Regions from separate parts of the Neptunomonas japonica JAMM 1380 genome, predicted to be linked through region 2. Evidence: predicted binding sites of a transcription regulator. Region 2 holds the regulator's gene; each other region holds the start of a gene.
The links. Region 2 encodes LexA, which represses DNA repair genes until DNA is damaged. Its sites were predicted from a motif close to TACTGTNTANNTANACAGTA; they were not measured.
Positions count from the first base shown of each region.

Region 1 (4,403 bases), 1.3 Mb from region 2:
TGATAATTATTGCTGAGCCGCTGCTGCAGAAGGTTTGTAATCACCCGACAAGTTAGTTAATTGCCCGTTGGTGAAGAATAGTGAAAGATGCTCTTGTGTTCTGGTTTCTCCACCTTTTTTAAAGGTGTAAATATAGTCCCAACGTTCGCCGTTAAAAGTATCAACAACCAGCGGTGTGCCTAGTACATAGCGGACTTGCTTATGGTTCATGCCAGGCTTGAGTTGGTCGACCATCTCTTGGGTAATGATGTTCCCTTGTGGGATATCAATTTTGTAAACGCCAGGGAATCCTGAGCAGCCGGATAACAAAGTTACGGCGATAATGCTAATTAGAAACTTTCGCATCTGTAAATGACTTCCACTTTTACGTGTAAATAAAGATAATAGAGTCTAACATCCAGTTGTTGGAATCAATAGAGTAAAGATCATGTCCGTCGAAAATCAAGAATTAAGGAAGGCAGGCCTTAAAGTTACTTTGCCACGCGTTAAGATATATCAGATTCTCGAAAAAGCAGGTGAGGGTGATCATTTTAGCGCGGAAGATATCTATAAACTGCTGATGGAGATTGGCGAAGATGTTGGTTTGGCAACAGTTTATCGTGTGCTAACTCAATTTGAAGCAGCAGGCTTGGTGACTCGTCACCACTTTGAAGGCGGGCATTCTGTATTTGAATTAGCAAGTGCAGAAGAGCATGATCATATAGTTTGTGTGAAATGTGGCAAGGTGCGAGAGTTTGTTGATCAGAAGTTGATTGATCGTCAGTACGAAATTGCTAAAGATTTAGGTTTTACTATTACAGATCGTACGCTTTACCTTTACGGTGTCTGTGCAAACGGTTGCACTGCTAAATAGATTAAATTGTATTAAAGGGCCGACTTTTCGTCGGCTTTTTGGCTTTTTCGTTAGCTGTACTACCTATTTGCTAGACTCCTAGCATCTCTTTAGCATGATCGAGAGAGCGCTTAGTTACATCAATCCCACCTAGCATACGTGCAATTTCTTGAACTCTATCTTTTTTTACTAGTGTATTTATGTGCGTATGTGTGTGCTCTTTACCGGCACGTTTGCTAACAAACAGGTGTTGATGCCCTTGTGAAGCAACTTGCGGCTGATGCGTTACACACATTATTTGTGCTCGCTCTCCTAGCTGGCGAAGCATTCTCCCGACAACTTCCGCTATAGCGCCACCAATACCAACATCCACTTCATCAAAGATGAGCGTAGGCGTTGTTGAGCTTTGCGCGGTGATAACTTGAATGGCGAGACTGATGCGAGATAGCTCGCCGCCTGAGGCTATTTTTGCTAAAGGGCGAGCCGGTTGGCCTTTATTGGTGGCGATTAAAAATTCAATATCTTCCAAGCCGCTTGCTTGCGGGGCGTCTGTTTCTGTAAGGGTCGCTATGAAGTTGGCTGAGGTCATGCCCAGTAAATACAGCTGTTCATTAATTTGTTTGTTTATCTGTGTGGCTGCTTTTCTGCGTGCAGCACTGAGTTTCGTTGCCGCACGGGTGTATTCAGAGCGAATTTTTTCCACATCAATGCTGAGTTGTTCAAGCGTCTCGTCTGTACTTTGTAAAGTATCGAGCTCTGTTCTTAGTTGCACATGAAACGCAGGTAATGTTTCGGGTGATACACGGTGCTTGCGAGCGATATCATAAATGCATGAGAGGCGCTCTTCTGTTTCTGTTAAGCGCTCTGGGCTGATTTCGATACGATCCAAGTAGTGACGAAGTTCTTGGGTGGCTTCATCAATTTGTATTTGAGCACTGCTCAAGAGTTCTGTCGCTTGGGTAACGGCAGGTGCTTGATCGTTTAATTCTGCTAGTAGTTGTAATGCGTGATGCAAGAGTTGATTGCAGCTCTCTTGTTCTCCTTCGCAAGTGACTTCAAGAATTTTATACCCATTTTGTAAAGTGCTGCCCGCTTGGCTTAGTGTTTTCTGTTCTTGTTCTAGGGTCGCTAGTTCGCCTTCAAACATGCCTAACTGGTCTAGTTCGTTTAACTGGTAACTAAGGAGTTGAACTTTAGCTTGGTGTTCCTCGTCTTGATTAAGCAAAGCCTCAAGGTGCTTCTGTTGTTTCTGCCATTGCTGGAAAAGGTTCTTCACTTTTGTAGCTTGAATGACCTGTGCTGCAAATTGGTCGACGAGTTCGCGGTGATGGTCTTTCTTTAAAAGGCGTTGGTGTTCATGCTGCCCATGAATGGCTATGAGGTGTTCACCAAACTCTTTGAGTGCATTAAGTGGGCAGGGTTGGCCGTTGATATAGCTACGAGAACGGCCTTCTCGGGTAATTACACGTCGGATAATACATTCGTTGTCTTGATCAAGGTCTTGGTCTTTGAGCCATGCCTTAGCATCGTGAAGTGCATCAATATTAAAGCTGGCAATAATCTCTGCGCGATCTGCTCCATGTCTAACACTACCGCTATCGGCTCTGTAGCCAAGTGTTAATCCTAATGCATCTAGCATGATGGATTTCCCAGCACCGGTTTCACCGCTAATTACTGTCATTCCTTGCTTTAGTTCAAGGTCTAGCGATTCGACAATAGCGTAGTTGCGAATGGTCAGTTGCGTCAGCATTTTGATTATTCCATGCATGTGTATTTATACAGTACTTTATTTATAGGCGATTTTTGCGTCAGGTGCAATCGTGTCAAATCAATCGTATTGAAAAAAAGTCGAATTAGGGTTGAATTTACAGCTTGGGGCCCCATAAAGACCGCATTCTAGTTTTTTAGTATTTTATGGCTGCTTGAGTTGGAGAGCCCCATGGCGAATGACCAGACGACACAAAATGAAACAGTTGAATCTGCAGATGTAGATAACGTAAACCTTGATACATCAAATGCTGATGAATCAGATGCGGCAGTCGATGCTAAGGATGAGCAAGCTGGCGAAGTTGCAGATAACGTAGAAAAGCAGCTATCTGAAGCGCAGGCAGAGATTTCGGCCCTTAAAGAGCAGGTTTTGCGCTCAGCTGCTGATGTGCAGAATGCTCGCCGTAGAGCCGAAAAAGATGTTGAGAAAGCTCACAAGTTTGCGCTTGATAAATTTGTGAATGAAATGCTGCCTATCGTAGATAGCTTAGAACGCGCACTAGAAACCAGCAGTGCTGATGATGAAGCAACGAAAGCCTTGCGCGATGGCGTTGAAATGACGCTTGGTATGTATATCGCAGGCTTAGCTAAATTTAATGTTGATCGTATTGATCCGCAAGGCGAAGCATTTGACCCGGTTTCACATCAGGCTATGTCAATGGTTGATGCGCCGGATGCGCAACCTAATACAGTGATTGCGGTTATGCAGAAAGGCTATAGCCTAAATGGTCGTTTGATTCGCCCTGCCATGGTCATTGTGTCAAAAAGTTAAAAAAACCATATTAAATGCCTTGAAATTGTACAAAACGTATCCATATAAAGGGCATACAGATTTTAACAGATTTACAGCTCATTAAATTGAGCAATGAATAGCGGAGAAAGAAAGATGGGCAAAATTATCGGTATAGATCTAGGTACTACCAACTCTTGTGTGGCAGTGCTGGATGGCGACAAAACACGTGTTATTGAGAACGCTGAGGGTGATCGTACAACCCCTTCTATTATTGCCTATACAGAAGATGAAATTTTGGTAGGTCAGTCTGCAAAGCGCCAGGCTGTAACTAACCCGCATAACACACTATATGCTATTAAGCGTCTCATTGGCCGTCGTTTTAAAGATGACGTTGTTCAGAAAGATATCAGCATGGTTCCATACAAAATCGTTGAAGCTGATAATGGCGATGCTTGGGTTCAGGTACGAGATGACAAGATGGCTCCGCCACAGATCTCTGCTGAAATCCTGAAGAAAATGAAGAAAACAGCTGAAGACTATCTGGGCGAAGAAGTAACAGGCGCAGTTATTACTGTTCCAGCTTACTTTAACGATTCTCAGCGTCAGGCAACTAAAGATGCTGGTAAAATCGCAGGTCTAGACGTTAAGCGTATTATTAACGAGCCAACAGCAGCAGCACTTGCTTATGGTATGGACCAGTCTAAAGGTGATAAAACAATCGCTGTTTATGACTTAGGTGGTGGTACGTTCGATATCTCTATCATCGAAATTGCTGATGTAGATGGTGAGCACCAGTTTGAAGTATTGGCGACTAACGGTGATACTTTCCTTGGTGGTGAAGATTTCGATATGCGCCTAATCGAGTATTTGGCAGCTGAGTTCAAGAAAGAGTCAGGTATCGATCTACATAACGACCCTCTAGCTCTACAGCGTCTAAAAGAAGGTGCTGAAAAAGCTAAAGTTGAGCTCTCTACTGCTCAGAGTACTGATGTTAACTTGCCATACATCACTGCTGATGCAACCGGTCCTAAGCACCTTAACGTTAAAATTACGCGTGCTAAGTTAGAGTCT
Region 1 is NZ_AP014546.1:510,178-514,580, forward strand. It holds gene NEJAP_RS02305 (RnfH family protein) at 1-3, shown strand, start outside; gene NEJAP_RS02310 (outer membrane protein assembly factor BamE) at 7-345, opposite strand; gene fur (ferric iron uptake transcriptional regulator) at 428-853, shown strand; gene recN (DNA repair protein RecN) at 924-2,582, opposite strand; gene grpE (nucleotide exchange factor GrpE) at 2,772-3,371, shown strand; gene dnaK (molecular chaperone DnaK) at 3,486-4,403, shown strand, end outside.
Region 1: recN (DNA repair protein RecN) is a predicted target of LexA. The motif match lies at 2,597-2,616, and genes of this name have one in related genera.

Region 2 (4,403 bases):
ATCGACTAAATTAATCCAACGTGCCGTTGGCGCAACACCTTCAGGGTCAGCCACCGCATAGCTTTTGTTTAGCCAATACAAGGACTGAGCCCGCATCCAAAGTAGGCCCATACGAGGATACCAACGCTCTGCTACGTCCCTATTAATCTCAGGAACACCTCCGTCCAGTGCCTCTTTAAGCACATCAACGATTTGCTCCGCTTTTAACATCCAGCGCTCTGCCGCTGAGGCAATATCTTTTGCGCTATGCATCATTGTTTCGGGAAGCACACCCTTTGGAAAACGAAAACGCTCTGATGCAGGGCGCTGAACACCATCCATCAACATTATTCGCAAATCACTATGCAATTGATCAAGCGCAATATCGATATCTTGGCGTGCAGGCGCCATACGCTCAACATACTGCGCCAAAACGGCGTTGTTATCACATTCATCCAGCATAGCATCTAACTGCTTTACGGATGACTTCAGCCAACGTTGCGTGCCTTTAACACGCATTGTATAAGCAAAGTGCCCCGTTGCCTTAGACGAAAGATGGTGAGCCTCATCAAATATATAAACAGTATTAGCCGGTTCGGGTAAAATCGCACCGCCACCTAATGACAAATCAGCCAAGACTAAATCATGGTTAGCCACAACAATGTCGGCCTTATCCATAGAGTCTCTAGACTTATAAAAAGGACATACAGAAAAATTACTACAGCGCCTATTGGTACAACGCGTATGATCGCTCGTTAGAGGGGCCCAGTTTGCAGCCTCTATTTCTTGAGCAAGACTGTCTCGATCACCATCCCACTCACCTGCAGCAAACTTACCCAACAGCTCTTGATAAAAAACCAGCAATGAAGGGTCGATACTATGCTCTATCTCATCTTCATATAGAGCAATTTGTCCCGTTTGATTTTGAGAGTCTAAAAGTTTTTCCGCCTGCGAAATACAAAAATAACGCCCCCTACCTTTAGCCAGCACATAATTAACTGACTCTCCTAGGAGACGAGCCACTTCAGGTAGGTCTTTATTTAACAGCTGCTCTTGCAATGCAACGGTCGCAGTCGAAATAACTAAAGACTTAGAATGCGACTGCGCAATAGGAATTGCACTTAACAGATAGGCCATGGTTTTACCCGTACCGGTCCCTGCCTCAATCACACAAAGATGATTTTCGTTAACCCGTTCTCCTTTCTCGTCCACCTCTATAGCACCGAGTGTTCGCGCTACGTGCGCAATCATCATTTTTTGGCCGTAACGCGGCTTCATCTCATGGTCCGCTAAAAAGCGTCGATAAGAAGCCTGTATAGAGTTTTTAAGAGCATCACTAAGCAAGACAAACTACCCGAATAACATTTGGCGTGGATCATACCAAGATACTGGATATATAAACAGAAAATTACTTTACATCACTTACTTGCTGTATATAATCACAGATACTGTATAAATAAACAGGCAACATTATGAAACTAACCAAACGTCAAGAAGAAGTACTGGAATGCATCCGCGGGCACATTGAAGCAACCGGGTATCCACCGACACGTGCAGAAATCGCAAAAACACTTGGTTTCAAATCCGCTAATGCTGCCGAAGAACACCTTAAAGCATTAGCGAGAAAAGGCGCGATTGAGATTATTCCGGGAACCTCTCGCGGTATACGCCTACCTGAACTGGAAGCAGCAGAAGACGGGATACCCGTAATAGGGCGTGTCGCTGCTGGATCTCCTATTTTGGCACAAGAACATATCGAAGAGCACTGCACTATCTCTGCTGACTTCTTTCATCCACCAGCTAACTATTTACTGAGAGTCCATGGCACTAGCATGAAAGACATTGGCATTATGGACGGTGACTTGCTCGCTGTACATCAATGTACAGAAGCACGTAACGGCCAAATTGTTGTCGCCCGCATTGATGACGAAGTCACTGTAAAACGCTTCAAAAAAGAAGGTCACATGGTCTATCTGATTGCAGAAAACACAGAGTTTTCACCAATTCAAGTTGACCTTCGACAGCAAGAATTGTCTATCGAAGGGTTAGGCGTAGGCGTCATTAGGCAAGGAGGTGATTTGTGATTCAATTACATAACCATCGCAACAGACCCGGCATGGCGCTGTTACGCAAACACGAACAAAACCAGATCCACCAAAAACCGCCAGCCACAAAAAAAGAGTTCGGAAAAATAACTGAAATAGTCACACGTAGCGGCGAACTCAACGATATGCCTCTGCTCATGCCTTTACTGGCACAGCTCAGCCATGAAGACCGCTGGTTTGCATGGGTAGCGCCGCCGACCAACTTACCTCGTTCGCTCTTACAGGATGCAGGTATTGACTTAAACAAGGTAATTTTACTCTACCCAGATGAGCATCATTCAGTACTGCAGCTTGCAAAAAAAGCATTAAGTACGGGCACCTGTCACGCAGTCATTAGCTGGGCCGAAGAGATATCAGAACATGAGATTAAAAATTTAGAGCACTCAGCTCAACAAGGATGTAGTAACGGCATCCTCATAAGAAGACGCCACCACTAAAACAGCAGACAAAAGGGAAGAACTAGTGGATTACCGGTTTAGGAGTCTTGGGTGCTTCCGCAGACTCCATTGATAACTCAGACATCATCTTTGCACCAGCTACAAGAATCATACGCGCTAACTCTTCAGACTGACCATTTAGACCATCTCTAACTTTTTGCGACAAGTTCACTGTGATCAGTGGCTCATCCTCACCCGCCTTACGCATAGCGTATTCGCCTGATGGAAGCTTGATAATCTCAAGTACTGTTTGTTCCACTGTATTTTTACTCACTACCACTCTTGCATATCTGAACGTAAACGCTCGACTAGCGAACGAAACTCATTAAGCCACTGTTTGTATTCGGCCAGAATATCGCTATCTTCTGCATGATTTGGGTTAATCTGCACAACATGAATTTCTGAAACGCTTACTTTATCACTCGCAGCTTCACTATGATTATCAAGGGCTTTCCAACAAGCTCCATAAGCAGCTAGCATTTTATGCAACCAACTTACTTCACTCTTCTCCAAGCCTACCAGCTCAATCCTTTCTGGTGACTCTTGCCCCGATGCCTCAAACATAACTTCTAAATCAGCCAAGGTGTTTACCTTGCTGGTATCAAAACTATATTTTTCAGCAACTTCTCGTAAAAATGAACCGTATGCCGACGCTAAATGAAACAAAATAGATTCATTATACGATTCAATTTCGTTGTGCTTACTCCACTTCGTAGAGTCTTGCGCGACCGTCAAAGCATCTAAATGAATACGTGCAAAATTAATTTTCTGATTCGTCCTGACCAGATATACATTACTCATACACTACCTCTATAACATGACCATTAAAGGTTACTTCTTCTTCGCTTTAGCCTTTGGCTCTTCTATCACCCAGGCATTACCCTGATAGAATGCACGCCATCCGGTTGCTTTGCCATTGACCTCAGTCATCACATACTGCTCCTTTGTCTTACGACTGTATCGTACAATAGTCTCATTCCCCTCATTATCACGCTTTGGCGCGCTAAACAGGAATGTGTACTTAGGGTCAATCTCAGATTCGTGAGGCAGTAACTCAATAATTTTGGGTGCTCGTGTTTCACGGTTACGTGGAAACTGGCTTGCGGCTAAAAACAACCCAGAAGCACCATCACGAAGAATGTAGGTATCTTCAACCTTTTCACAGGCCAGCTCAGGCATAGGCACCGGATCCATTTTAGGCGGCGCAGCTTCACCACTTTTCAGCAGCTTACGAGTGTTTTTACATTCTTCATTCATACAACCAAAGAACTTACCAAAACGGCCCGTTTTTAATTGCATTTCAGCACCACATTTATCGCACTTAAGCGAAGGGCCTTCATAACCCTTAATACGATAACTACCCTCTTCGACTTCGTACCCTGGGCAATCCGGGTTATTTCCGCATACGTGCAACTTACGCTGCTTGTCGACCAAATAACTATCCATCGCACTATCACAAAGATTGCAACGATGCTTGTTACGCAAGATGCGAGATTCTTCTTCCTCATCTCCATCAACACTAACAACCTCATCACCAGGGGTTAGGTTGATTGTTGCTTTACAACGTTCTTTCGGCGGCAAGTTGTAACCCGAACAGCCTAAAAACACACCTGTGCTACCGGTACGAATCATCATATGACGATTACATTCAGGGCATGGAATATCTGTTTCTGTTGGCGAGTTAGGGCGCATGCCTGTTTCAGGATCAAGCGCTTCTTCTAGCTTACGCGTTAAACCACCATAAAAACGATCGAGCAGCACTTTCCACTCAGCTTCACCTTGGGCTATCTCATCCAAGGCGTCTTCCATACGCGCGGTAAAACTGTAATCCATTAGGTCAGTAAAGTTTTCGGTAAGGCGCTCAACCACAATATCGCCCATT
Region 2 is NZ_AP014546.1:1,780,801-1,785,203, reverse strand. It holds gene dinG (ATP-dependent DNA helicase DinG) at 1-1,323, opposite strand, end outside; gene lexA (transcriptional repressor LexA) at 1,449-2,063, shown strand; gene NEJAP_RS08355 (cell division inhibitor SulA) at 2,060-2,521, shown strand; gene NEJAP_RS08350 (hypothetical protein) at 2,544-2,795, opposite strand; gene NEJAP_RS08345 (DUF6586 family protein) at 2,795-3,322, opposite strand; gene topA (type I DNA topoisomerase) at 3,353-4,403, opposite strand, start outside.

Region 3 (4,403 bases), 420 kb from region 2:
TGAGTAAGCAGACGTCTGCTGAAAACATGCTGATCCACAACGATAAGATGTCATTTATGGGAGAGCTAGCTTCAACGATGGCACATGACATTAATGTTCCGTTGCAAGCTATCTTAATGGACTTAAAAAGCTTCCAGCATACGCTTGCCGATACAGCGAATGTTGAGGCGGCAGCTGATGATAAACAAGCGAGGCAGTTAAATACGATCCTTCATGATATGTCAGATAAAGGGGAGCAGGTATCTACTATTATCAATAACTTACTGTCATTTGCGCGTAGTCGTCATGATAAGAAGCAGTTAGCAAATATTGTAGATGTAATGGAAAATGCAATTGGCTTAGCAAATGATGTTATCTCGGTCTCAGCTAATTTACCCTTTAGTAAGGTAACGCTTGAGCGTAATTATGAGAAGAATTTGCCATTAACACCTTGCTACATAACTGAGCTTCAACAAGTCTTTTTAGGTTTGTTTCGTCATGCATGCCATGCACTAGAAATGAAAATGGAGAAGACTCATCGAGCCGAAGAGTTTACGCCAACCATTAAGATTATTTTGGCTGAATGTTATGACAGTCTCTGGATTAAAATTCAGCATAACGGCATGGGTTTAACCAATGAGGAGCAGATGTATTTATTTGAACCTTTCTTTAGTAATAAGGCGCCCGAAGCTGACTTTGATGCAGGTGAGCGGTTATCTTTCTCATATTACATTGTCACTGAGCAACACCAAGGTGATATGGCGGTAACGTCAGACCTTAATGTTGGCTCAACGGTGCATATACAGCTACCTATTAACCACTGAACCCGGGCGTTAGCCAGTTTTTGCACACTAGCGAATACTCGGAATATCACTCCATCGTGTTGTGTAAGCAGGGGATAGCTTCTCCTGCTTCATTTTCCAGTCATTTGAACGTTGTTGTCCTGCAAAGCAAATGTGCCCCTTACCACTCTTATTGATTTTATCGATAGCTTGCATGAGCGCGGTCGAATTTCTAAAAGATGAAGGTTTGTCCCAAAGTGTTGTTTGAAATGTGCCGGACTCATAGAAGTCAGCGAGCATCACCCCTGCTTTCATGTAGAGAAGATCTTCTTTGTATATCGTTTTTAATAACTGAATAGCTGCTTGAGTGATGTCACGAGTGTCATGGCTGGGCGTGTCTAAAATGCAGCTGGCACTCTCGCGATAATAGCTTGCGTTTGGGTTGAAAGGACTGGTTTTGATAAATATTGAAACAGCACGTGCTTGCTTACCTTGCTCTCGTAGTTTTTCCGCTGCTCGTTCACAATGTTTGCATAGTGCTGCATGTATATCCTTGTAATCAGTGACACGCACACCAAAGGTTCGGCTGCATAAAATCTGTTTTTTGGCGGGGGGCGATGATTCCATATCTATGCATGATAAGCCGTTCAATTCACGAACGGTTCGTTCAACACTGATAGAGAATTGCTGTCGAATCCAGCCGGGTTGGCTGCGAGCTAATTGTAATGCAGTGTCTATGCCGACGTTGTTTAGTTGCTTCGCAAGGCGTGAACCAATCCCCCAGACGTCTTTAACCGGTGTTATGTTTAAGAGCTTTTCTTGTCTTTGTTGCGAGGTAAGATCTACTACGCCTGCCGTTTTTCGATAGCGTTTGGCTGCATTGTTGGCGAGTTTTGCTAACGTTTTAGTGGGTGCTATCCCTACGGATACTGAGATGCCAACCCAGCTTTGAATCCGTTGTTTTATTTGAATACCAAATACTTCCAGAGACGATGCACTATCGATACTGTTGAGATCTAAAAAGGCTTCATCAATGGAGTAAACTTCTATATCAGCTACCATCTGCTGCAAAATATTCATGACACGGGCCGAAATGTCGCCATAAAGTGCATAGTTAGAGGAAAATACCTGCACATTTTCATGAAGTAACTGTTCCTGAACCTCAAATAATGGAACAGCCATGCGAATACCTAATGCTTTGGCTTCAGCGCTGCGAGCTACAATACAGCCGTCATTATTCGACAAAACCACAATGGGCCGGCCTCGCAGATCAGGTCTGAAGAGGCGCTCGCAGCTGGCATAAAAGTTATTACAGTCGACCAGTGCAAAACAAGGAGTCATTACTTAACCCCTTAATGAGTGGATGACTGTCGTCACAACGCCGAACACTTCCAGCTCATTACCTTCATGAAGAGTGATCGTTGAATAGGCTTTGTTCATGGGCCTGAGCTGCACTGAAGTTGAGCTGATAATTAGCTGTTTAACGGTAAATTCATCATGAATGCATGCAATGACAATGTCGCTAGAGCGGGCGGTTAAAGAGCGGTCTACGACAAGAATATCTCCTGAAAAGATACCCGCATCGATCATAGAATTTCCTTCGGCGCGTACAAAGAAGGTTGCAGCAGGATGTTTGATGCATAGATCGTTTAAATCCAGTGTTTTCTCAATGTAATCTTGTGCTGGTGATGGGAAGCCAGCAGCGACTGAATCTTGAAAAAGAGGGATGGCATGGTTCTGTTGTTGTGAGAACCGTCCTAATAAAGTGGTTAGCATAATAATCCATAACTGTATTTATATACAGTATAGTAGATTCAAAATTACAATATGTGAAGAAATAAAAAGTATTGGGGGGATGTGTTTATTAGAAAGGAGGGCGTAAGGAGCTTAAAAAAGTACATAAAATCATTAGCGTAAGTGCATTAGCAAATACGCTTGATGACCTGTCATGCAGCAGGCTTAGCTGCGTTCATAGTAATAAATTAAGTGAATTAGTTAAAAAGGTTGTCGCCCTGTTGGTCGATCATCAGCTTAGCTTTACGAAATGTTTCTTGTGCACACATTTCTTGGCTCGGTAGAACATCGGCTCGAATAAACGAGTGCTCACGCTCGCCTTTGCTAATTAAACCGTTAATACGAAACTGAGAATTTTCTGCAGCAGGCGTAGCGACAAGAAGGTAACCCTTATATTCCTCTTGTGAAAAAGGCGTTGAAGAGGTGGTGTCGTTATCTTTTGCAGTAAACATACCCAAAAGTGATGTTAATAAACCCATTAATGCTCCTGTCAAAGTCTCGGAATATAATTACTTTTAAGTACTTTATCAGAAATGAAAACCTTACATAGTGAAAAAAGTAGAGCTGTGTCATCTCTCTGCTATGCTTAAGTATATAATTGGGTTTTGTTCATATTCTATTAAGGGTAGTGGGTATGCATCAATTTGTCTGTTCCCGAATCAATAGTCGGGCTGTTGTCATTGTTGCAGTTTTTTTATTGCTTTTTGCGTTCTCAGTGCAAGCACAAACCAAACTCACTCCTGTGGCTATTCAGCTGCAATGGAATCATCAATTCCAGTTTGCTGGGTATTATGCGGCCAAGGAAAAGGGCTTTTACAAAGAAGTCGGGTTAGACGTTACCATCAAAGATGGAGGCTATGACAGTGCTGGACACGCCGTTGTGCCAGAAGCAGAAGTATTGTTTAACCGAGCTCAATTTGGCTCAACGCGTACTGATTTATTGATCAATCATAGCCAAGGGCTACCCTTTGTTGTGCTAGCAAATATTATGCAGCATTCACCCTATATATTTTTAACGACTGATCAGTATGATTTTGATCGCTTGGAAGATATCGGTCAGTATCGCCCTATCTCATTGAACTTGCCTAACGACGGTGATGAACGGATGGATGCTGAAGCAATTGCTGCTCTGAAAGTGGCGGGGGTAGATCTGACAAGTCTCAATAACCATTTCCCTACATGGGAGTTAGGTGACCTTCTGTCGGGTCATACACAGCTGATTCCTTCTTATAGTACAGATGAGCCCTATTTTGTTAAGAAAGCCGGGCATACTCCCGTATTGATTGAACCCAGAGCGTATGGAATAGACTTTTATGGGGATTTACTTTTCACACGCCAAAAAATGCTGGATGAGCAGCCTGAGGTAGTAGAAAAATTTCGCGCGGCTAGTTTGAGAGGTTGGAAGTATGCAATGGACAATCCGGCAGAAGTCGCAGAAATTATTATTCAAAATTATGAAACTCGTCGGGCCGCTTATGACAAGGATTTTCTTCTGTATGAAGCGGGGCAAATAAAAAAACTTATGAACTCTGATGTGATAGAAATTGGTTATATCAACAGGGAGCGCTGGAAAAAAATTGCCGATATATACCTATCGTTAGGCTTAATTGATCAATACAACTTGGATAGTTTTCTTTATGTTCCGGCAGGAACAGAAGATTTATGGATTGAATATAAGTACTGGATTCGGTTACTAATCATCCCATTTTTAGTTGCTGTTGGTATTATCTGGTACCTGTTTTCATTAACCGCAGCGCTAAGGCGAGAGATAAGTAAGCGTCGCTTAGCTGAAAAAACGCTCAAGACGCAGGCTGAACTCGATAGTTTGACAGGTATTAGTAACCGCTA
Region 3 is NZ_AP014546.1:2,199,860-2,204,262, reverse strand. It holds gene NEJAP_RS10310 (two-component system sensor histidine kinase NtrB) at 1-803, shown strand, start outside; gene umuC (translesion error-prone DNA polymerase V subunit UmuC) at 831-2,102, opposite strand; gene umuD (translesion error-prone DNA polymerase V autoproteolytic subunit) at 2,106-2,537, opposite strand; gene NEJAP_RS10295 (HlyU family transcriptional regulator) at 2,753-3,034, opposite strand; gene NEJAP_RS10290 (GGDEF domain-containing protein) at 3,190-4,403, shown strand, end outside.
Region 3: umuD (translesion error-prone DNA polymerase V autoproteolytic subunit) is a predicted target of LexA. The motif match lies at 2,548-2,567, and genes of this name have one in related genera.